Regions from separate parts of the Actinomadura sp. 21ATH genome, predicted to be linked through region 1. Evidence: predicted binding sites of a transcription regulator. Region 1 holds the regulator's gene; each other region holds the start of a gene.

Region 1 (7,934 bases):
CCTTGGGCGCGGGCGTGGCGCAGCGTTCGGAAACGGCGGCCAGCGTCGTCCAGGCGTCGGCGGCGAGGGTGGAGAAGAGCAGGTGCGCGTCGGGGAGCAGCGCGCCGCGCCCCGGCTCGAACGTCACCACGAACGGCGCCACCTTGCCGGGGAAGCGCGCCGGATCGGCCTCCCGCAGCGTGACGAGCCCCTCCCACCGGGCCGGCTCCGCCACCGCGAACCACGTGATCTCGGCTTCGGACCCCAGCTCGGCGAACGTGCGGTCGGTCAGCGCCCGGCCGATGTGGCCGCGCAGCGCCTCCGCGGTCTCGTCCAGATGGCGGCGCCACCACGGCGGCTCGGGGTCCTCGCGGCGCCGGCCCCGGGGCCCCTGCCACCGTACGCCGGGGCCGCGCAGGGGAACGTGCTCCTCGTCCCCGTGCCGGTCGACGACCGTGTAGTGCCAGCCGTCCGCCTCGCCGTCCAGCAGCACGCGCGCCGGAACCCGCCCGTAACGCACCCTTCCCTGGCCGGCCGCCCCCTGATCACCCACTCGGACGACCCTATCGGCGCGACACGGCCGCCGCCGCATGGTCCCGGCCGCCGGGTCGTCGGTACGGTCAGGGGGCCGTCGCCTTTTCCGTTCCGGAGGTTCGTCCGTGGCCCACTCCGAGCAGGTCCTGCAGTCTCCGAAGGAGCGGGCCGTGGTGAACGGCGCCGTCCGCGCGCTGCGTTCGGCGGCCCCCGCCGGCTGGGAGCGGCTCGGGTTCGAGTTCCGCGCGACGATCGGCATCGACAGCGTGTCGTTCGAGGTGGTGGACGCGGCGGGCGCGACCCGCACGGCCACCCCGCCCGGCCAGGCGGTCGGCAAGATGGACGAGCTGCGCCGCGCGATGTACAGGCGGGGCAAGGGGGCGTGGTTCACCGCCCGCCTGCGGGTGGAGCGCGCCGGCCGCTTCAGCGCCGAGTTCGACTACGACGGCGAGCCCGAGTTCACGCCGCCCCTGAGGGCGTCCGCGTACGCCCTGGACCTGGAGCGCTTCCCGCGGTCCGAGGAGCACATCCCGGGCTGGCTGCGCGACAAGCTGCGCCGCGGCTGACGGCTGACGGCGGACGGAGCAGGCCGGGTCGCACGGCAGACTTGAGGGGTGCCCTCGACCCTGCCTGATGGCGACCCCGTACCCGCCGACGGGGCGCTGCCCCCCGCGTCCCTGAAGGGGCTGGGGGAGCGGCCGTTCGCGTTCTACGTGCACGTGCCGTTCTGCGTGACGCGGTGCGGCTACTGCGATTTCAACACCTACACGGCGACGGAGCTGGGGCCCGGGGCGAGCAGGGACTCGTACGCGGAGACGGCGATCGAGGAGGTCCGCCTGGCCCGGCGCGTGCTGGGCGACGCGGAGCTGCCGGTGCAGACGGTCTTCGTGGGAGGGGGCACGCCCACGCTGCTGCCTCCGGAAGACCTCGGACGCGTCCTCGCCGCGATCGACGCGGAGTTCGGCCTGGCGCCGGGGGCGGAGGTCACCACGGAGGCCAACCCCGAGTCGGTGGACGACCGCTACCTCGGCCGGCTGCGGGAGACCGGGTTCACGCGCGTCTCGTACGGCATGCAGAGCGCGCGCGAGCACGTCCTGGCCGTCCTGGACCGCACCCACACGCCGGGGCGGGTGCCGCGGGTCGTGGACTGGACCCGTGCGGCGGGCTTCGAGCACGTCAACCTGGACCTCATCTACGGCACGCCCGGGGAGAGCGACGACGACTGGCGGGCCTCCCTGGAGGCGGCGCTGGAGTGCGATCCCGACCACGTGTCCGCGTACGCCCTGATCGTGGAGGAGGGGACCCGCCTGGCCGCCCGCGTGCGCCGCGGCGAGCTGGCCGCGCCCGACGACGACGCGATGGCCGACCGCTACCTCATGGCGGACGAGCTGCTGGGCGCCCGGGGCCTGCGCTGGTACGAGATCTCCAACTGGGCCACCGGGCCGGAGGCCGCGTGCCGGCACAACCTCCTGTACTGGACGGGGGCCGACTGGTGGGGCGTCGGCCCCGGCGCGCACAGCCACGTGGGCGGGACGCGCTGGTGGAACGTCAAGCACCCCGCCGCCTACGCCGCGCGCCTCGCCGAGCGGATCACCCCCGCGCACGCCCGCGAGGTCCTGGACGACGAGGACCGGCACGTCGAGCGCGTCATGCTGGAGCTGCGCCTGGCGGACGGCTGCCCGGCCGAGCTGCTGGACGCGGCGGCGATACGGCGGGCCGTCGCGGCCGGGCTGATCGAGGCGGGCCCCTACGAGGAGCGCGGCCGCGCCGTGCTGACCCGGCGCGGCCGGCTGCTCGCCGACGCGGTCGTCCGCGACCTCACTTGACCATGGGCCAGGCCATGAACGCCGGGAACCGGTACCACTCGCCCCGGTTGCCCGCCACCGCGGCCAGGATCAGGTAGACCAGCTGCGCGATGCCCAGCGCGATCGTCGGGAGCAGCCAGATGCCGAGCGTGACGACGCTCAGCACGATGTTGATCATGAGGTAGACGTACTGGCTGATCGCGAGGTTGAGCCCCTGGGCGCCGTGGTGCCGCAGGAACGCCGACTCGTCCTTCTTGATCAGGAAGACCAGCAGCGGGGCGAGGAATCCGAGGAGCAGCTGCCCCAGATGGGCCATCAGGGCCCACTGGCGCTCGTCCGGGGTCGTCTGCCCCGGCCCGTAGCCGGGCGTCCCGTACGGCTGCATCTGCGCGCCGTACCCGGGCTGCTGCCCGTACCCGGGCGCCTGCCCGTAGCCCGGCTGCGCGTGTCCCGCCTGCCCGTAGCCCGGCTGCGCGTAGTCCTGTTGCCCGTACCCCTGTTGCCCGTACCCCTGCTGGGCGTAGCCGGGAGCCTGCCCGTAGCCGGGCTGCTGCCCGTAGCCGGGTTGCGCGCCGTGCCCGGGCTGCGCGCCGTACCCCGGGTCCTGCCCGTAGCCGGGGTCCTGGCCGTACCCGGGCTGCTGCTGTTGTCCGTGGTCGGGTTGTTCCGGAGGGCCGTACGACATCGTGTGCTCCTCTGTCGGGACGCTGGCGGACGCGGTCTGGCGGGAGCGGACGGACGGAACGGGGAAGAGGGGACGGGGGCCCTCAAGCCTCCTCTGGCGCGGTGACGAAGTCGATGAGCTCCTCGACCCGGCCGAGGAGGGCGGGTTCGAGGTCGGTGTAGGTGGTCACCGAGCCGAGGATCCGCTTCCATCCGGCACGCACGTCGTCCCCCCAGCCAAGAGCGGTGAGCACCCCTTCCTTCCAGGGTACGCCGCGGGGCACGCGAGGCCAGGCGGAAATCCCGACCGCCGCCGGCTTCACCGCCTCCCATACGTCGATGTACGGATGTCCGGCGATCAGCACGTGCGGGGAGGAGACCCGGGCGGCGATGCGGCTCTCCTTGGAGCCCTCCACCAGATGGTCGACGAGCACGCCCAGGCGGCGGCCCGGGCCCGGCGCGAACTCCTCGACGATCGCGGGCAGGTCGTCGACGCCCTCCAGGTACTCCACGACGACGCCCTCCACGCGCAGGTCGTGGCCCCAGATCTTCTCGACCAGCTCGGCGTCGTGCACGCCCTCCACGTAGATGCGGCTCTCCTTGGCCACCCGCGCGCGCAGCCCCTGGACGGCGATCGACCCGGACGCCGACCGCGCCGCCGCCTCCCGCCCGTTCCCGGCCGCCGGTACGGGCCGGACGAGCGTCACCGGCCGCCCGTCGATCAGGAACCCCGCCTTGACCAGCGGGAACACCCGCCGCTTGCCGAACCGGTCCTCCAGCGTCACGCCGAACTTGTCGCAGCCCACGACCGCGCCGCAGAAGCCGCTGCCGGGATCCTCCGCCACCAGCCCCGGCTCGGCCGGGACCTCCGGGACCTCGGTCTTCGGGTCCCGGCGGCCGCCCCGCCGCCGCAGATCTCCCGCCAGAACGTCGTCGCCATAGTCTCTGCTCCGCACGCTCAGGCACTCTAACGAGCACCGGGGACGCCGGCACCTCCGAACTCGGCTCGGGTGGCCGTACACTTGGCACTCGGAAGTACGGAGTGCCAGTAGGCGTTACAGCACGGGGGCAGAGGAGGTGACCACGTGCTCGATGACAGGAAACTCGCGGTCCTGCGGGCCATTGTCGAGGACTACGTCTCCACCAACGAGCCGGTCGGTTCCAAGGCCTTGGTGGACCGGCACAACCTGGGCGTGTCCTCGGCCACGATCCGCAACGACATGGCCGTGCTGGAGGAGCAGGGGTACATCCACCAGCCGCACACCAGCGCGGGCCGCGTCCCGACCGACAAGGGCTACCGGCTGTTCGTCGACCGGCTGTCCACGATCAAGCCGCTGTCGGGCGCCGAGCGCCGCGCGATCGAGACGTTCCTCAGCGGCGCGTACGACCTCGACGACGTCGTGGGACGCACGGTGCGGCTGCTCGCGCAGCTGACCCGGCAGGTCGCGGTGGTGCAGTACCCGTCGCTCACCCGCTCGGCCGTCCAGCACGTGGAGCTCGTCCCGGTGGCCGCCCGCCGGCTGCTGCTGGTGCTGATCACCGACACCGGCCGGGTCGAGCAGCGCATGATCGAGACCCCGAACGAGCTGTCCGAGGAATCGATCGGGCACCTGCGGGCGTTGCTCAACACATGCCTCGACGGGTGCGGGCTCGGCGAGGTCCCCAACGCGGTCGCCGACCTCCCCGACCGGGTCCAGCCCGAGGAGAGGCCGGTCCTGGCGGCCGTGCTCTCGGTCCTGCTGGAGACGCTGGTGGAGAAGCACGACGAGAAGATCGTCTTCGCCGGCGCCGCCAACCTGGCCGCGGTGGACTTCTCCAAGAGCCTGCGCGAGGTACTGGAGGCGCTGGAGGAACAGGTCGTCCTCATGCGGCTGCTCGGAGAGACCGGCGACTCCTCTACAGTTACGGTGCGGATCGGCACCGAGAACCCCGACGAGGGGCTCCGATCCACCTCCGTGGTCGTCGCCGATTACGGCGTCGGCGACATGACCCTGGCCCGGCTCGGAGTGCTCGGGCCGACACGCATGGATTACCCCGGCACGATGGGAGCGGTACGGGCAGTGGCACGCTACGTCGGACAGATCCTGGCGGGGTCGTAAGTGGCAAACGACTACTACGCGACCCTCGGCGTCCGCCGCGACGCCAGCCCGGACGAGGTCAAGAAGGCCTACCGCCGGCTCGCCCGGGAACTCCACCCGGACGTCAACCCGGATCCGGAGACCCAGGAGCGGTTCAAGGAGATCACCCAGGCGTACGAGGTGCTCTCCGACCCGAAGAAGCGCGAGATGTACGACCTGGGCGCGGACCCGTTCGCGTCCGGCGGCGCGGGGGCGGGCGCCGGCGGCTTCGGCGGCGCCGGGTTCCCGTTCAGCGACATCATGGACGCCTTCTTCGGCTCGGCGGCCTCGCGCGGCCCCCGCACCCGGGCCCGCCGCGGCCGCAACGCCACCCTCCGCGTCGAGCTCGGCCTCGACGAGACGGCGTTCGGCACCACCCGCGAGCTGACCGTCGACACGGCGGTGGCCTGCGCGACCTGCTCGGGCTCCGGCTGCGCGCCCGGCACGCACCCCGACACCTGCGACACCTGCCACGGGCGCGGTGAGGTGCAGCAGGTGCAGCGCTCGTTCCTCGGCCAGGTCATGACCGCCCGGCCCTGCCCGCAGTGCGGCGGCTTCGGCAGCGTGATCCGCACCCCGTGCCCGGAGTGCTCCGGCGACGGCCGGGTCCGCACCCGCCGCACAGTCAAGGTCAAGATCCCGGCCGGGGTGGAGAACGGCATCCACATCCAGCTCGCCGGAGAGGGCGAGGTCGGCCCCGGCGGCGGCCCGCCCGGCGACCTGTTCCTGGAGATCGTCGAGAAGCCGCACGACATCTTCGAGCGGGAGGGCGACGACCTCCACTGCACGGTCGAGATCCCGATGACCGCCGCCGCCCTCGGCACCAACGTCACGATCGAGACGCTGGACGGCGCCGAGGAGGTCGACATCAAGCCCGGCACCCAGTCCGGCCAGGTCATCACCCTGTACGGGCGGGGCGTCCGGCACCTCAACGAGAGCGGCCGCGGCGACCTGCTGATCCACGTCGACGTCGAGACCCCCAACCGGCTCGACGAGGAGCAGGAGGAGCTGCTGCGCAGGCTGGCCAAGCTCCGCGGCGAGGAGCGTCCCCCGGGCAAGTTCGCGCCGGGCCAGCGGAGCGTGTTCTCCAGGCTCCGGGACGTCTTCAACCAGTGAGCCCGCCGGTGTTCCTGGCCGGCCCGGCCGCGCTCGAACGCGACCGGGTCGTCCTGGACGGCGCCGAGGGCCGGCACGCGGCCACCGTCAAGCGGCTGCGGCCCGGCGAGCGCGTCGACCTCACCGACGGCGCCGGCCTGCTCGCCGAGTGCGTCGTGGCCGCCGCCGACCGTTCCACGCTGACGCTGGACGTCCTGGAACGGCACCGCCACCCGGCCCCTGAACCGCGGCTGGTCGTCGTCCAGGCGCTGCCCAAGGGCGACCGGGGCGAGCTGGCCGTGGAGACGATGACCGAGGCGGGCGTCGACGAGATCGTCCCGTGGGCGGCGGCCCGCTGCGTCACCCAGTGGCGTCCGGAACGCCGCGAGAAGGCCCTGGGGCGCTGGCGCTCCACGGCCCGCGAGGCCGCCAAGCAGGCGCGCCGCAGCCACCTGCCGGAGGTCGCCGGCCTCGCCACCACCGCCGGGGTCGCCGCCCGGCTCGCCGCCGCGGGGACGGGCCTCGTCCTGCACGAGGAGGCCGCCGGCCCGCTCAGCGCCGTACGGCCGCCGGCCGCCGGCGAGATCGTCGTCGTGGTCGGCCCCGAGGGCGGGATCACCGAGGACGAGCTGGCCGAGTTCGCCGCGGCGGGCGCGCGGGCCGTCCGGCTGGGCCCCACCGTCCTCCGCACCTCGACCGCCGGCGTGGCGGCCGCCGCGGTCCTCCTGGCGGCCACCGGCCGCTGGTGAACCCGCGCCGACCACCGGGTCGGCCGAGAGGCCGACTCGTGGCGGGTCGGCCTACGGCGGGCGCACGAAAGCGCGACACGCCACGAGTCGATCCGGCGTGCCGCGGACGGGCGCGGTGAAGGTTCCTGGGCTGCCTGTCAGGCGGCGGGCTCTTCGGCCTTCGCCGGGGCCGGCGGGTCGCTGGCCGGCGGCTCGGTCGGCGTCGTCGGCTGCTCCGTCTGACCGGTGCCGGTGTCCGACGGGGTCGGCGTCGGCGAGGTCGACGGGCTCCCGCTGGGGCACGGCGCCGCACCGGTACCGCCCGCGGACGCCGAACCCGCGCCCGGCGAGGCGCTCACCGCCGGCGAACCCGTCGCCGGCGCGGTCGCGCACGCCGTCGACCCGATCGAGGTGTCCGGCGACGGCGAGCCCGAGTCGGCCGGCGCCCCGCCCCGGGACGCCTCCGACGGCGCGGGCTGCCGCGCGTCCGGCGGCAGCCCGCCGGTGCCGGGAACGCTCCCGCCCGTGCCGTTGTGCTGCCCGTCACCGGACGTGCCGTTGCTGCCCACCGACTGGATGAGGTCGAGCGTCTGCGGCGCCGTCACGCCGATGCCGGCGATCAGCACCGCGGCGGCCACGGCGAGGACGGGCCGGGCCCAGACGGCGCCCGAGCCCCCGCCCGTGAAACCGAGGAGCCAGTCGCGGCCGAACCGCCGCTGCGAACGCTCGTCGATGCGCGCGCGGATGCGCTCGAGGCCGTCCGCCGCCGGAATGACCGACTCCGCCTCCGCCTGCAGGGCGCGGCGGAGGATCTCGCCGTGCTCGTCGTGAGGGTCGGTGGTCATGAGAACTGCTCCAGGGTGTTGCGTAGCGCGGCCATGCCGCGTGCCGTGTGACTCTTGACGGCACCTCGGGAGATGCCCATGGTGTGGGCGATCTCGGCTTCGGAGAGATCGGCGTAGTAGCGCAGGACGAGTGCCTCCCGCTGGCGGGTCGGGAGCCTGTGGAGCGCC
Region 2 (7,934 bases), on a different contig from region 1:
GGGCGTCGAGCCGGACGGGGTGGCGCCGTACGCGCGGCAGTGCCCAGGAGGCCAGGACGATCACCGTGGCCAGCGCGGCGGGCGGAACGGAGAGCAGGACGGCCATCCGGACGGCGTCGGCGCATTCATCCCGCGGCTCGCCCGCGGCGCCGGCGCAGAAGGCCGCCTCGCCCCAGCCGCCGGCGGTCGAGAACGTCCACAGGGCGGCCAGCAGGCAGTTCGCGGCCGTCGGAAGGGCCGGTGAGATCCACCAGCCGTTCATGCGCTCGGGTGTGACCTGCACGAACGGAACGTACCTCGCCGGGGCGCGCGGCGTGAAGGCCCCTCGCCCTCAGGTGATGTCCTTCGACTCGTGCAGGGTCATGTCCATGGCGATCGCCGTGGTGACGACCAGGGTGCGGAGCGGCTCGGGCACGGGGTCGTCGATCTCCACCGTGTACTTGTCGGCCGTCGTCAGCAGATGGGTGGCGATGCCGGCCCACTTCTTGCGGACGTGCCCGGCCCGGCGCCCCTCGGTGTCCTTGACGGTGAAGTTGTTGCGGGCCAGGTCGACGGAGATGTCCCCGATCTTCTTGCCGTCCCCGTTGAGCAGCGTGTACTGGCGGCCGACGCGTTCGGTCCGGAAGGTGCCCACGACCTCCCCGTCGGGGCGGGTGACGGTGGTGCGCATCCGCCCCTCCTCCTTGTCCACGACCAGGAGCGGCGTCTCGTCCTCGGGCGTCACCAGGAGGACGGCGCGGGCGTGCAGCTCCGACTTGCCGGGGAAGTAGGTGCGCAGCCGCTCGCTGCGCGCGCGTTCGCCGATCTGGTCGGCCAGCGCCAGGAGCGTGCCGTCCCCGTCCATGACGCGGTACTGCGATCTGGCGAACGGGCCGCGCCGCGGCTGTTCGACCCTGAGCGTGGAAGAGCTGAACGGCTCGCTCATGCAGTCTCCCGGCGTCGTCGTGTGAGGGGCACCATCATGCCGGGGCCCCGCCGTACGCGGAAGGTCCCGGCGAATCGGGATCAACCGATGGGCCAGTCCTTGCTCTCGTACAGCATCAGGTCGATCGCGATCGGGGCGGCGGCCACCAGGACGCGGAGCGGGTCGTGCAGCGGCCGGAAGATCTCGACCGCGTACCGGTCGGCCGTGGTCAGCATCTCGGTGGCGAGGCCCTTCCACTTCTTGTCGAGCTGCGCGACGTGGTCGCCGTGGAAGTCCAGGACGCGGAACCGCCGGGCGAGACGGTTGCCCTCCAGCCTGCCCGCAGGGCGTTCCGCCGCGTCCAGCAGGACGTACCGATGCTGGAAGCGGTCCATCCGCAGCGACCCGATCAGGCCGCCGTGCGGGGTGCTCACCCGCGTGCCGCGGATGCCGTCCCGCTCCAGGGCCAGCAGCGGCGCGCCTTGCGCGTCCTCGACGTAGACGGTGCGGCGCCCGCCGCCGTCGCCGAGGACCGACCTGAACGCCTGGCGGATCGTGGACACGTCGTGCTCGGCGACCTTCGCGAGCAGCGTGCCGCGGCCGTCGTACACCGTGTACCTGGCCCGCGCGCCGGGCGCGACGCGCGGCTGCTCGACGCGCAGCACCGGCGAGCTGAACAGATCGGTCATGGACGGCATCATGCCAGCCGCCTCCGACACCCCGGAAAGCCGAAAGGGACGGTCCCGAGGGACCGCCCCTTGAGGCTCACGGGAGCGATGGATCAGAAGTCCATGCCGCCCATGTCGGGCGCACCGCCACCGGCGGCGGCAGCGGCCTTCTCCGGCTTCTCGGCGATGACGGCCTCGGTGGTCAGGAACAGCGCGGCGATCGACGAGGCGTTCTGCAGCGCGGACCGGGTCACCTTGGCCGGGTCGAGAATCCCGGCCTCGAACATGTTGACGTACTCGCCGGAGGCGGCGTTCAGGCCCTCACCCGGGGTCAGGTTGCGGACCTTCTCCACCACGACGCCGCCCTCGAGGCCGGCGTTGACGGCGATCTGCTTCAGCGGCTCCTCCAGAGCGCGCTTGACGATCGCGGCACCGGTGGCCTCGTCGCCGGCGAGCTCCAGCTTGTCGAAGGCGGGGATGCCGGCCTGCAGCAGCGCGACGCCACCACCGGGGACGATGCCCTCCTCGACCGCGGCCTTGGCGTTGCGGACGGCGTCCTCGATGCGGTGCTTGCGCTCCTTGAGCTCCACCTCGGTGGCGGCACCGGCCTTGATCACCGCGACACCGCCGGCCAGCTTGGCCAGCCGCTCCTGCAGCTTCTCGCGGTCGTAGTCGGAGTCGGTGGCGTCGATCTCGGTACGGATCTGGTTGACCCGGCCCGCGATCTCGTTGGCGTCACCGGCGCCGTCGACGATCGTGGTCTCGTCCTTGGCCACCACGACCTTGCGGGCGCGGCCCAGCATGTCGAGGGTGGTGTTCTCCAGCTTGAGGCCCACGTCCTCGGAGATGACCTGGCCACCGGTCAGGGTGGCGATGTCACCGAGCATGGCCTTGCGGCGGTCGCCGAAGCCGGGCGCCTTGACGGCGACCGACTTGAAGATCCCGCGGATCTTGTTGACGACCAGGGTGGCCAGGGCCTCGCCCTCGACGTCCTCGGCGATGATCAGCAGCGGCTTGCCGGACTGCATGACGCCCTCGAGGACGGGCAGCAGGTCCTTGTTGGCCGACGCCTTGCCCTGAACGATCAGGATGTACGGGTCCTCCAGGACCGCTTCCATCCGCTCGGGGTCGGTGACGAAGTACGGCGAGATGTAGCCCTTGTCGAAGCGCATGCCCTCGGTGAGCTCCAGCTCGAGCCCGAAGGTGTTGCTCTCCTCGACGGTGATGACGCCTTCCTTGCCGACCTTGTCCATCGCCTCGGCGATCATCTCGCCGATCTGCGGGTCGCCGGCGGAGATGGAGGCCGTGGAGGCGATCTGCTCCTTGGTCTCCACGTCCTTGGCCAGCTTGGAGAGCTCCTCGCTGACCCGCTCGACGGCCGCCTCGATGCCCTTCTTCAGGGACATCGGGTTGGCGCCGGCGGCGACGTTGCGCAGGCCCTCGCGTACCAGGGCCTGGGCGAGGACGGTCGCGGTCGTCGTGCCGTCACCGGCGACGTCGTCCGTCTTCTTGGCGACCTCCTTGACGAGCTCCGCGCCGATCTTCTCCCACGCGTCCTCGAGCTCGATCTCCTTGGCGATCGACACACCGTCGTTGGTGATCGTGGGGGCGCCCCACTTCTTCTCCAACACCACGTTGCGACCCTTGGGACCAAGGGTGACCTTCACGGCGTCGGCGAGCTGGTTCATACCGCGCTCGAGGCCGCGGCGGGCCTCCTCGTCGAACGCGATCATCTTTGCAGCCATAGGCTCCAGTCCTCCCGGAACAAGGTGGCCATGAAGGATCGAGCCGACGCCCGCGACGGACGACCTCCCCGACGGCTGCCATTCCGCCGCCGGACTGAGGCCTCATCGCCCCGATCCAGACTGTGGGATTGTCACTCTCCACAGCAGAGTGCCAACCATTGGTTTAGCACTCTACCCGGTCGAGTGCAAGCGCCGAACATCCCGCTCCAGGTCAGGGTCGCCGACCTCACCGGACACACCTGACCAGGAGGTGAACGCCGGGAGACACCCGGGCCGCGCCGCTCGTCCGCGCCGTCATGGGCTCAGGGTTCATCGACAAGGCCCATCGAGAAGGCGAACGACTCGATGAACGCCCGGTACGCGGGATCGGTCTCCTCCGCCGCCTGAACGGACAACTCGGCGAAGAGCCGCTGCCTGTCGGCCTCTCCCAGCCGGTTGAGGAGGTACGCGGCGTACTCCGTCTGTTTCAGCGCCGTCCGGTCTTCGAGCACGGAGTCCTCGCACGTGTCGAAGAACCACGTGTACGCGATGACGGACTTGAGGAGCTGCCCGACCAGGGTTGGGGATTCGTCCACCCCGGAATCCTGCCGGCCGGCTCGCGGTTCAGAGCGTGCGTACGGCGTCGGCCTGCGGGCCGCGGTCGCTCTGGGTGATCTCGAACTCGACCCGCTGGCCCTGTTCGAGGCTGCGGTATCCGTCCATCTGAATGGCCGAGTAGTGGACGAAAACGTCCCGGCCGCCGTCCACCGCGATGAAGCCGTAGCCCTTGTCCGCGTTGAACCACTTGACTGTGCCCTGCGCCATTTACCTGAACCTGCCGCTCGTCCCGTGGCCCCGGCCACGGTTGGTGCGGGCCCCGCCCCTTCTATCGCGAGGTCCGGCGACCAGGGGCCGCGTACGCGCGCGGTCAGCGGGGACCGTGCCGGGCGCGGCGTGATCGGGGTCGACCATATAGGCGGCCTGTGAGGGACGACAGCCCTTATGACCGAAGACCGGACGGCCGGTAATGGTCACGATCGGAGGCGTGCACCAGGGGAAGCACTTCTTCCTCCAGTCGCCGGGATATGTGTGACCCGTAGCGCTTCTCCAGTCGGTTCCTGGCGCGTACGAACCGTTCCGCCGCCTCTTCGAGGGAGAGCGGTAGCGCTTCGATTCCGAGGGGTTGCAGAAGGTGGTGGCTCATCTTCAGGAGTTCGCCGCGCACACGGTCGGTCATGCCGTGGTGACGCTTACTGACGAGCCACAGTGTCCAGTCCCAGAAGTGCGCGTTCATCGCCGGAAGGGTGTCGGGGCCGACGCGCCAGGGCGGATTCCAGCTGCGCGGTACGTCCGGGAAGATGAGGTCGACCTTGACCGGGCCGGGAAGGACGAGCAGATAGCTTTCGGCGTCGCCGAGCGGGTCCCATTGCGCGGCGAGGGGTTCGTACGGCGCGACCAGTCCCGGCAGGTCGGCGGCCACTTCTCCGAAGTCCTCGGCGGTGACGTGAAAGTCCCAGTCGGACAGTTCGGTGGCGGTGCCGCGCGCGCGTGACCCGATGAGTTCGACCCGGTTCACGCCCGGGTGCGCCTCAACCGCCTCCGCGATATCCTCCGCTGTCCCCATGCAAAACCTCTTACCCGGGCCTAGCAGGGCAAAGCCCCCTTTTCCCGGCCTATACGGGAAAAGGGGGCTGGAAGCGCGCCGGATCAGCCGCCGGCGACCGCCGGAATGATCGACACCTGGGCGCCCTCGGGCGTCGCGGTGTCGAGCCCGTCGGCGAACCGGACGTCCTCGTCGCCGACGTACACGTTCACGAAACGGCGGATCTTGCCGTTGTCGTCCAGGACGCGCGCCGCGATCCCGGGGTGGTTGGCCTCCAGGTCCGCCACCACCGCGCGCAGCGTCGCGCCCTCGGCCTTCACCTCCGCCGCGCCGCCGGTCAGCGGCCGCAGGATCGTCGGGATCCGCACGGAAACGGTGCTCATGCTTCTCGCTCCAAGATGCTGGGTCGGTCTGTCGTACGGGCGGTTCGTCAGGCGAGTCCGGCGGCCCGGAACGCCTCCAGCGAGGGCGCGATGTTCGCGCCCGGCGCCACCTGCGAGGCGATCGCGTCCAGGGTCTTGAGCCCGTCGCCGGAGTTGATGATCACGGTCTCGGCGGACGGGTCGAGCGCGCCGCTCCTCACCAGCTTGCGCAGGGTCGCGACGGTGACGCCGCCGGCCGTCTCGCCGAAGATGCCCTCCGTGCCCGCCAGCAGGCGGATGCCCTCGACCACTTCCGCGTCGGTGACGTCCTCCACCGCGCCGCCGGTGCGCCGGACGACGTCCAGCACGTACGGGCCGTCCGCCGGGTTCCCGATGGCCAGGGACTTGGCGATCGTCGACGGCTTGACCGGCCGGACGACGTCGTGCCCGGCCTTGAACGCCGCCGACACCGGGTCGCAGCCCGCGGCCTGCGCGCCGAACACCTTGTACGGCTTGTCCTCGACCAGCCCGAGCTTGATGAACTCCTGGAACGCCTTGTCGATCTTCGTCAGCTGGGAGCCGGACGCGACCGGGATCACGATCTGGTCGGGCAGCCGCCAGCCGAGCTGCTCGGCGATCTCGTACCCGAGGGTCTTGGAGCCCTCGGCGTAGTACGGCCGGACGTTGACGTTCACGAACGCCCAGTCCTCCTGCTCGCCCGCGATCTCCGAGGCCAGCCGGTTGACGTCGTCGTAGTTGCCGTCCACGGTGACGAACGTGCCGCCGTACACCGCGGTCGTGATGATCTTCTGCTGCTCCAGGTCGGACGGCACGAACACCGCGCTGCGGATCCCCGCGCGCGCCGCCGCCGCGGCGACCGCGTTGGCCAGGTTGCCGGTGGACGGGCAGGCCAGCACCTTGAAGCCCAGCTCGCGCGCCGCCGCCAGCGCCACCGCGACCACGCGGTCCTTGAACGAGTGCGTCGGGTTGCCGCTGTCGTCCTTCACCCAGAGCCGCTCAAGCCCGAGCGACTCGGCGAGGTGGTCGGCCCGCACCAGGCGGGTCAGCCCCGGCTCGGTGTTGGGCGTGCCGGCGACCGACGCGGGCACCGGCAGGAGCCCGCGGTAGCGCCAGATGTTGCGCGGCCCCGCCTCGATGGCGGACCGGGTGACCCCCGCGAAGTCGTACGCGATCTCCAGGGGGCCGAAACACTCTTCGCAGGCGTAGAACGGGCCGAGCGGGCGGCTGTGGCCGCACTCGCGGCAGACCAGTGCGGTCGCGGGCCCGAGGTCGGGGGCGTCGGTGCGGTGGGTGTCGTCGGCAGGCGTGATTGCCATGGAGCGAGGCCTTTCTCCCCATCTTTCCTGTGCCACCTTGGTCACAGGCCGGAGTTGGCACCATCTCCTGGCCGGCCTCGCAGGATCGCGAGCGCGTGAGCCAGGTGGTTGCCGGGGCTTCGTCGGGCCGGTCCCTCCACCCCTCTGGATGAGCGTTATGAAGTTGTTCAGAGGCTGGGCTGGAAGACCGGCCCTAGGCCGCTGTGCTCCCTGCACCCCTCTGGATGAGCGTTATTAAGTTATGTACGTCACGAAGTATCGCGCCGTATGCGTGACTTTACATGATCTGACCGGTTGCCGGACAGCCGGGTCTCGCCGTTTGAGACGTTACCCACCCCACTACTTGATCATTCTTGCGGGCTTGTCCCGGTCCAGGCGGGTTCCTATCGCCGCAGGTCAGGCGACCGTACGGCACCGGGGCGGGCCCGGCGGAACGTGCCGCGGCGCGGGGGCGGCGGCTCCGTCTCGCTCTGGGTCGGGTCCAGGAAGACGTGGCGGACCAGGGGGACGCGCTCCTGGAGGCGGCGGTCGATGTCACCCGCGATGTCCTCGGCCTGGTCGGCGCTGATGTCGTCGGAGAAGTGGACCTTGGCGGCGACCAGGACGTCGTCGGGGCCGAAGTGCATGGTGAACAGCTCCCCGACGCCGGTGACGCCGGCGGTGACGGAGATCTCCCTGCGGATCTCGCGCTGCACGTCCGGCGCCACCGACTGGCCGATCAGCAGGCTGCGGCTGTCGCGGCCGAGGGCGAACGCGACCACGACCAGGAGCAGGCCGATCATGACGGAGGCGAGGCCGTCCCAGAACGCCGAGCCGGTGATCTCGCGCAGCGCCAGCCCGGTGGCGGCGAAGACCAGGCCGATCATCGCGGCGCTGTCCTCGAACAGGGCGGCCTTGAACGTGACGTCCGGGGTCTCGCGGACGTGCTCGACCAGCCCCTGGCCGTTCTCCCGCGTCTCGCGGCGGGCCTGCGTGTAGGCGCGCACCCACGAGGTGCCCTCCAGCACCGCGGCGATCCCGAGGACGGTGAACGCCAGCCAGACCTGCTCGCCGCCGCCGACCTCCTTACCGGTGATCGTCAGGATCCCCTCGAAGATCGAGTAGCCGCCGCCCGCGACGAAGATCCCGAACGCGGCGAGCAGCGACCAGAAGTAGCGCTCGTTGCCGTACCCGAACGGGTGCCGGCGGTCCGGCGGCCGGGCGCTGCGCCGCAGCGAGGCGAGCAGGAAGCCCTGGTTGAGGGTGTCGGCGACCGAGTGCGCGCCCTCGGCCAGCATCGCGCTCGACCCGGAGAGCACGCCCGCCACCAGCTTGGTGATCGCCAGGATCAGGTTGG
Region 3 (7,934 bases), on a different contig from region 1:
TTCTCGGCGACCACGCCCACGTCGGCCCACAGCGCGGGCAGCTCGGCGACCGGCTTGACCCGCTCGCCGACCGCCTCGATGTGCTCGGCGAGCCCCTCGGCCCAGCCGGGGGGCTTGCCGAACAGCTCCTCCACCTGGCCGCGGACGCCGTCGAGCTGACCGGTGAGGCCGGTCAGCTCCCGCTCCCGCACCTCGCGGAGGAGCCACTCCATGCCTTCCAGGCGCTGGCGTATCTCGTCGAGGACCTGACCCTGTGAGCGCTGTTCGTAGACGTGGTCCTGCGCCGCACGGGCGAGCAACTCCCGCATCCGGTCCGAAACCGGCTGACCCCCCGTCTGCAGGAAGTTGTGATTCGTTTCCACCCGATGCTCCCTCTTGTGCCGTCGCCTTCGAAATTGCGGGCGGCGGTGAAATCGTGAAGCGCTAACTGTAGTGCGGTGTAGGGCCCCTCGAAAACGGGTACCGCCGATCGGTCGGGACGCGCGTTATCGGGGTCCGGAAAAAGGCGGGCGATCGGGGCCGGTGCGACATTTCCCGGAAGTGCCGCCATTCGGATGAACGCGGCGCCCGCGCGGACGTGGCCCGCAGGACGTCCGGCCTTGTCCAGCAGCACTTGCGGGTCGCGGGGCGGGACCTGCGCCGCCCGCCATTCCGGCCGCATCACTCGTTTCTCGGACGAGTTGTTTCGGCCGCCCCAAGGATTACCGGAAATAGCTCGGGATTTGCTCTGCCGTGGGCTGGCACGCGCCCGCCCTTGGCGTTCTCCGGCCTACGAAGATCTTCGGTCCGGAAATGGCGCCGGGGCGGGCGCCGGGCGCGTCAGCAGCGCCACCGGGTCGTCGCCGACCCGGGTCAGCACCAGCGTCACCTCTGCGCCGCCGCCGTGCCCCGCGCCCCGGCGGCCGAAGCCGAGATCGCGGCGCAGCCGGTCCACGTCGACCGCCGAGCCGCGCTTCTTGACGGTGAGCGCCCCGGTGCCGCGCCGCCGCAGCTCGGCCCGCAGCCGCTTCACCGAGAACGGCAGCACGTCCTCGATCTCGTACGCGGCGGCGAACGGCGTCGGCTCCAGCGCGTCCCCGGTGACGTACGCGATCCGCGGGTCCGCCAGCCGGCCGCCGACCCGGTCCGCCACCTCGGCCACCAGGTGCGCGCGGATCACCGCGCCGTCCGGCTCGTACAGGAACCGGCCCCAGTCCCCGACGGGAGGCTCGCCGAGCCCGGGCTCGGGGGCCAGCGAGACGATCTCGCCCTCGCCGCGGATCAGGGTGGCCCGCCGCGGCACGGCGCCGGCGAGGCCGCCGAGCCACAGCGCGGCCTCCTTGACGTCCCCGCCCACCGAGATCCACTCGGCCTCCACCCGGTCGCCCGGCTCCGCCCGCCCCGCCGGCCAGATCGCCTCGTACGGGATCCCGGGCGCGACCTTCACGCAGGCGGCCGGGGCGCGCCGCGCCAGCTCCAGGACGGTGTCCAGCGGCGGCTCGTACGAGCGCGGGTCGAAGACGCGGCCGCGGGCGCCGCGCCGCCCCGGGTCGGCGAAGACGGCCGCGTACCCGGCGGGGTCCTCCAGCGCCGCGTCGCCCTCCCGCACGGTGACCGGCCCGTCCACCCCGAAGGCGGCGGCGTTGGCCCGCGCGACCTCGGCGGTCAGCGGGTCCAGCTCGACCGCCTCCCCGCCGATCCCGGCGCGCGCCCGGGCGAGCAGGTCGGCGCCGATCCCGCAGCCGAGTTCGAGGACGCGGTCACGGGGTAGCGACAGGTGGGCGGCGAAGCGGCGGGCACGGTACGCGGCGACGCCCGCCCGCGTGGACTGCTCCAGCCCGGCCTGCGTGAAGTACATCCGGGCGGCGTCCGGGCCGAACTTGGGCCTGGCCCGCTCGCGCAGCCGCACCTGGGTGAGCGCCGCCGAGACGAGTTCGGCGGGGTGGCGCTCGCGCAGCTTGGAGGCGGTGGCGAGCAGGCCGCTCTCGGACACGTCCGAGCCGGTGGCCGCGGCCAGCACGACCTGGCCTTCGGGCGCGAGCAGACCGCGGAACGCCTGGATGTCCATAGGGTGGACGTTAGCGCCGGACAAAGGCCCGCCCGGGGGCGCCGTGTCCGTGTTGACGGGCCACCGGTCACGGAATAGTCTCCATGACTGGCACTCTCAGTGTGAGAGTGCCAACCACAGCGACAAGGTTCGGTCTGGCACCCGCGACGACAGGCCGGTCCGGGGTCGCCTCTTCTGCCACCAGTGCCGGCCGGTCTCCCATGGCCGGCCGAGGACCAATCGAAGGGGAGGTCAGATCGTGACGACCGCCACCAAGGTTGCTCTCAAGCCGCTCGAGGACCGCATCGTCGTCCAGCCGCTTGAGGCCGAGACCACCACCGCGTCGGGCCTGGTCATTCCCGACACCGCCAAGGAGAAGCCCCAGGAGGGCACCGTCCTGGCGGTGGGCCCGGGCCGCGTCGACGACAAGGGCGCGCGCGTGCCGCTCGACGTCAGCGTCGGCGACGTGGTGCTTTACAGCAAGTACGGCGGCACCGAGGTCAAGTACAACAACGAGGAGTACCTCGTCCTCTCGGCCCGCGACGTCCTCGCGGTCATCGAGAAGTAACTCACCGATCTCTCACGAGACGTGACGCTCCGCCCCGGACCCGCCCGAATTCAGGGGCGGCCGGGGCGGTCTGCGTCACGGATCGCCGTACAGGACTGGAGTTTTTCCCATGGCGAAGATCCTGGAGTTCGACGAGAACGCTCGCCGGGCTCTCGAGCGCGGCGTGAACCACCTCGCCGACGCCGTCAAGGTGACGATCGGCCCGCGCGGCCGCAACGTCGTCATCGACAAGAAGTTCGGCGCGCCGACGATCACCAACGACGGCGTCACCATCGCCCGCGAGGTGGAGCTGGAGGACCCGTACGAGAACCTCGGGGCCCAGCTCGCCAAGGAAGTGGCGACCAAGACCAACGACATCGCGGGTGACGGCACCACCACCGCGACCGTGCTGGCGCAGGCGCTGGTCCGCGAGGGCCTGCGCAACGTGGCCGCCGGCGCCTCGCCGCTGGGCCTCAAGCGGGGCATCGACGCGGCCGCGCAGTACGTCTCCGACCAGCTGCTGAAGTCGGCCCGCGAGGTCGACGAGAAGGGCGAGATCGCGCACGTCGCGACGATCTCCGCCCAGGACGCCCAGATCGGCGACCTGATCGCCGAGGCGTTCGACAAGGTCGGCAAGGACGGCGTCATCACCGTCGAGGAGGCGCACACCTTCGGCCTGGAGCTGGAGTTCACCGAGGGCCTCCAGTTCGACAAGGGCTACCTGTCGCCGCACATGGTCACCGACCCCGAGCGCATGGAGGCCGTCCTGGAGGACGCCTACGTGCTGATCGTGGACGGCAAGATCTCCAACGTGCAGGAGTTCCTGCCGCTGGCCGAGAAGGTCGCCCAGACCAAGAAGCCGCTGCTCGTGGTGGCCGAGGACGTCGAGGGCGAGGCGCTGGCGCTGCTGGTGGCCAACAAGATCCGCGGCACTTTCACCTCGGTCGCGGTCAAGGCCCCGGGCTTCGGCGACCGCCGCAAGGCGATGCTGGGCGACATGGCCACCCTGACCGGCGGCCAGGTCGTCAGCGAGGCCATCGGCCTCAAGCTCGACAGCATCGGCCTGGACGACCTGGGCCGCGCCCGCCGGATCACCGTCACCAAGGACGCCACCACCATCGTCGACGGTGAGGGCGAGCAGTCCGAGATCGAGGCCCGGGTCAACCAGATCAAGGTCGAGATCGAGAACAGCGACTCCGACTGGGACCGCGAGAAGCTGCAGGAGCGGCTGGCCAAGCTGGCCGGCGGCGTCTGCGTGCTGCGCGTCGGCGCGGCCACCGAGGTCGAGCTGAAGGAGAAGAAGCACCGCCTGGAGGACGCCATCTCGGCGACCCGCGCGGCCATCGAGGAGGGCATCGTCTCCGGCGGCGGCAGCGCGCTGGTGCACGTGGGCAAGGAGGGCTTCGACGCCCTCGGCCTGTCCGGCGACGAGGCCACCGGTGCCGAGGCGGTCCGCCGCGCGCTGGTCGAGCCGCTCCGCTGGATCTCCGAGAACGCCGGCCAGGAGGGCTACGTCGTCGTCTCCAAGGTGCAGGAGCTGAAGGCCGGCCACGGCTACAACGCGGCCACCGGCGAGTACGGCGACCTGATCGCGCAGGGCGTCATCGACCCGGTGAAGGTCACCCGCTCCGCCGTCACCAACGCCGCGTCCATCGCGGGCATGCTGCTCTCCACCGAGGCTCTCGTCGTCGAGAAGCCGGAGGAGGAAGAGGAGTCCGCCGGCGGCGGCCACGGCCACGGTCACGGCCACGGGCACTGACGGGTACCTCGCGTACCTCGCGTCGCGGCCGGGTCCGGCCGTGACACCGGAGGGAGATTCTTGCCTTACGGGCGAGAATCTCCCTCTTTGTCATTCAATGTCTCTGATGTCGGTAAGCAAGGTCACGCTCCAGATTCGCCCGGACACGCCCGGTGCCTCTGGAAGCCCTGTCCCCGCACTGTGACCATTCCGTTGTCGACGACAGTGGAGACAGGCCCCGGCCCGCTGGGCATCATGCTGAACGTGACCGAGGGATGCTTCGCCGGGACCACGACCGCGCGCGCCGGAGAGCCCTCGGAGGGGGCGACCCCTCCTCGACCACCCCGCGATGCCGGCCGCGGGGGCCGGGCGCCGCGCATGGCGAGAGCCGACGAAGGGGACCTCAAGGAACTCACCTCCCTGGCCGTCCAGGGCGATCCCGGCGCCATCGAGGTGCTGATCGCGCACGTCCGCCCGATGGTCGTCCGCTACTGCCGGGCCCGGCTCGGCCGGGTGTCCGGGCAGTACCACATCGCCGACGACGTGGCCCAGGAGGTCTGCATCGCGGTGCTGTCGGCGCTGCCCCGCTACCGCGACATGGGACGCCCGTTCGCCTCGTTCGTCTTCGGCATCGCCGCGCACAAGATCGCCGACGCGCTGCGCAGCGCGGTCCGGGCGGCCGTGCCGACCGAGGACCTGCCCGACGGCCCCGACGACCGGCCCGGGCCGGAGGAGACCGTGGTGCGGCACATCGAGGCGCAGCGCGCCCGCGACCTGCTCACCCGGCTCCCCGAGAACCAGCAGGAGCTCGTCCTGCTCCGGGTCGTGGCGGGCCTGTCCGCCGAGGAGACCGGTAATGTGCTCGGCATGACCGCCGGAGCGGTACGGGTCGCGCAGCACCGCGCCCTGGCCCGGCTCCGCACGATGGCCCGAGAGGAGTCGATCGCTTGACGGAACGGAGCCAGGGCGCCCCGGATCCGGCCGAGCTCTCGACCCCGGGGCGGCCGTCCCCGAGCACGCCGGCCACGGGTTCCGTGGTGGCCTTCCCGGCCCTGGCGGGCGACCTGGGCGGCGTGCGCCGTACCGACGCGCTCATCGACGCCCTCGCCGCCCGCGGCCCGGTGGGCTCCGACGACCCCGCCGCGCGGCTGCTGCGGGCGCTGATCAGGGATGTCGACGAGCTGGCCCCCGTCCGCCACGCCCACGCCCCGGCCCCGGCACCGGCCCCTGAGGAGGCGCCGGAGCCCGCGCCGGGCGACCCGGGCGACGGCGACCGGCCCGTACCGCCCGCGGGCCCGCGCCGCCGCGGCTCCCGGACGATCGTCGCGCTCGGCGTGGCCGGCGCCGTGCTGGCCACCGGCGGCGTCGCCGCGGCGGGCGGCGGCACGGGCGGCCCGCCCGCCTCCCAGCGGGCCATGGGCCCGTCCGAGCAGAAGATCCCGCGCGCGCCCGAGCCCGTGGAGTCCGTCACGACGCTGCTGCCGCGCGCCGCACCGCCGGCACGGCCCGTACCGGCCGCCGAGCCCGCCGCACGCCCCCGCCCGCGCGCGGCCGAGGACGGGCCGGACCGGGAGGCCAGGCGCACCCCGGAACAGGTGAAGGAGCGGATCGCCCAGATCGCCGAGCACGGCACGCGCCCGCGCCGTCCCGGAACGGGCCCCGGGCAGGGGCGGGACGCCGAAGGCTGGTGGGCGCGTCCGCGTCCCGCCGGGTACGGCGCGGGCCATGCCCGCGTTCCGCGCGGCCTGGACGGCGTCCGGGAGCGGGTCCAGCGGCGCCTGAAGCCGCCGTACCGCGACCTCGGCGACCGCTTCTGAACGGGGCACCGGGGCACGGGTCACCGGGGCGGGAACGGGCCCGCCCGGCCGTCAGGAGTCCTCGCGGCCCTCTTCGCTGTCGATCACGCCGTCGACATAGCCGCGCGCGTACTCCCAGCTGACGTAGTCGACGGGGTCCGGCGCCAGCGCCGGCTCGTGCACCCGGGGCAGGCCCTGGTCGAGCAGGTGCCGCAGGTTGCCGTGCAGCAGGTCCCAGTCGATGTAGTGGACCTTGCCGCAGTCGCCGCAGTCCACGGTCAGCCCGCGCACGCCCAGCGGCTCCAGCAGCGCCCGGAACACCTCGAGGTCGGCGAGATCGGCGAGCACGTCCTCCCGCTCGGTCACGCTGAGGGGCGCGACGTCCTCGCCCGGGTCGCCGAGCGAGGCGGCCGGGTCCTCCGGGTCGCCGGCGAACGGGTCCAGCGGAGCATCGTCGTGCACACCCCCACGCTACTGCTCCGGGCCGGTCCCGGTGCACCCCCCGGGCCGCATCCGCCCCGGAACGGCCAGGTCCGGCGACCCCCGTGGCCGGGCGTGCCGGGCGTTCCGGACCCGCGCGGGAATGCCGCCCGCGGCCTGGACGTTCCCACATGTCACGACGCCACGGGTGTCACGAAGACCACTAGGCCGCGAGCGGCAAGTGCCGCTCCCGCCGCCGGGCCAGGTCCTACCATGGAGCAAGGCCGCCGTGACCTGGCCGTACACCCAGACGCCCAAGGGGAAGGTAGTCATGAATCCCGCCGCCGAGCCCGCCGTCATCCCGACGGGCCTGACCTTCGACGACGTTCTCCTGCTTCCGGGCTATTCCGATCTGCAGCCGGGGGAGGCCGACACCACGACCCGGCTGACCCGGTCGGTCGAGCTGCGGATCCCGCTGGTGTCGGCGGCCATGGACACCGTCACCGAGTCCCGCACGGCCGTCGCGATGGCCCGCCAGGGCGGCATCGGCGTCCTCCACCGCAACATGCCGGTCGAGGAGCAGGCCGCCGAGGCCGACCGGGTCAAGCGCTCCGAGGCCGGGATGATCACCAATCCGGTGACCTGCCTCCCGGACGCGACGCTGGCCGACGTCGAGGAGCTGTGCTCCCGCTACCGCATCTCGGGCGTTCCGGTCACCGACGTGCGCGGTGTGCTCGTGGGCATCGTCACCAACCGCGACATGCGGTTCGAGACCGACCTGGCCCGCCCGGTGCGCGAGGTCATGACCCCGATGCCGCTGATCACCGCCCCGGTGGACGTGTCCCGCGAGGACGCGTTCGCGCTGCTGGCCGGCAACAAGATCGAGAAGCTGCCGCTGGTGGACGCCGAGGGCCGGCTGCGCGGCCTGATCACGGTCAAGGACTTCACCAAGAGCGAGCAGTACCCCGACTCCACCAAGGACGCCGACGGCCGGCTGCTGGTCGCCGCCGCCGTGGGCGTGGGCGAGGACGCGATCCGCCGGGCCCAGTCGCTGATCGACGCGGGCACCGACGTGATCATCGTCGACACCGCGCACGGCCACTCCAAGGGCGTCGCCGACACGATCGCCGCGATCAAGGCGAACTCCAGCGTCCAGGTCGTCGGCGGCAACGTCGCCACCTACGCGGGCGCGAAGGCGCTGGCCGAGGCCGGCGCGGACGCCGTCAAGGTCGGCGTGGGCCCCGGCTCCATCTGCACCACCCGCGTGGTCGCGGGCGTCGGCGTCCCGCAGATCACCGCGATCTCCGAGGCCGCCCGCGCCGCCCGCGAGGCCGGCATCCCGGTCATCGGCGACGGCGGCCTCCAGTACTCCGGCGACATCGCCAAGGCCATCGTGGCCGGCGCCGA

What was found. The regulator HrcA, encoded in region 1, represses chaperone genes, less so after heat shock. The targets are predictions, from matches to a motif close to TTGGCACTCTCNNNNNGAGAGTGCCAA.
Region 2: groL (chaperonin GroEL) is a predicted target of HrcA. The motif match lies at 3,446-3,472, and genes of this name have one in related genera.
Region 3: groES (co-chaperone GroES) is a predicted target of HrcA. The motif match lies at 2,135-2,161, and genes of this name have one in related genera.

What each region holds. Positions count from the first base shown of each region.
Region 1 covers NZ_JBGNUR010000004.1:92,922-100,855, forward strand. Annotated here, with positions in the region: gene ACA361_RS15070 (hypothetical protein) at 1-532, opposite strand, end outside; gene ACA361_RS15075 (hypothetical protein) at 639-1,079, shown strand; gene hemW (radical SAM family heme chaperone HemW) at 1,128-2,339, shown strand; gene ACA361_RS15085 (DUF4870 domain-containing protein) at 2,332-3,003, opposite strand; gene ACA361_RS15090 (DUF3097 domain-containing protein) at 3,086-3,937, opposite strand; gene hrcA (heat-inducible transcriptional repressor HrcA) at 4,067-5,080, shown strand; gene dnaJ (molecular chaperone DnaJ) at 5,081-6,214, shown strand; gene ACA361_RS15105 (16S rRNA (uracil(1498)-N(3))-methyltransferase) at 6,211-6,942, shown strand; gene ACA361_RS15110 (hypothetical protein) at 7,080-7,766, opposite strand; gene ACA361_RS15115 (SigE family RNA polymerase sigma factor) at 7,763-7,934, opposite strand, start outside.
Region 2 covers NZ_JBGNUR010000009.1:652-8,585, forward strand. Annotated here, with positions in the region: gene ACA361_RS24780 (hypothetical protein) at 1-283, opposite strand, end outside; gene ACA361_RS24785 (phospholipid scramblase-related protein) at 332-925, opposite strand; gene ACA361_RS24790 (phospholipid scramblase-related protein) at 1,006-1,593, opposite strand; gene groL (chaperonin GroEL) at 1,686-3,317, opposite strand; gene ACA361_RS24800 (hypothetical protein) at 3,620-3,892, opposite strand; gene ACA361_RS24805 (cold-shock protein) at 3,921-4,121, opposite strand; gene ACA361_RS24810 (nucleotidyltransferase domain-containing protein) at 4,297-4,920, opposite strand; gene ACA361_RS24815 (MoaD/ThiS family protein) at 5,004-5,282, opposite strand; gene thrC (threonine synthase) at 5,330-6,598, opposite strand; SAM riboswitch class I at 6,614-6,753, opposite strand; gene ACA361_RS24825 (cation diffusion facilitator family transporter) at 6,982-7,934, opposite strand, start outside.
Region 3 covers NZ_JBGNUR010000001.1:1,146,623-1,154,556, reverse strand. Annotated here, with positions in the region: gene ACA361_RS05480 (hypothetical protein) at 1-362, opposite strand, end outside; gene ACA361_RS05475 (SAM-dependent methyltransferase) at 770-2,047, opposite strand; gene groES (co-chaperone GroES) at 2,283-2,594, shown strand; gene groL (chaperonin GroEL) at 2,704-4,332, shown strand; gene ACA361_RS05460 (sigma-70 family RNA polymerase sigma factor) at 4,690-5,262, shown strand; gene ACA361_RS05455 (anti-sigma-D factor RsdA) at 5,259-6,128, shown strand; gene ACA361_RS05450 (DUF5319 domain-containing protein) at 6,180-6,569, opposite strand; gene guaB (IMP dehydrogenase) at 6,859-7,934, shown strand, end outside.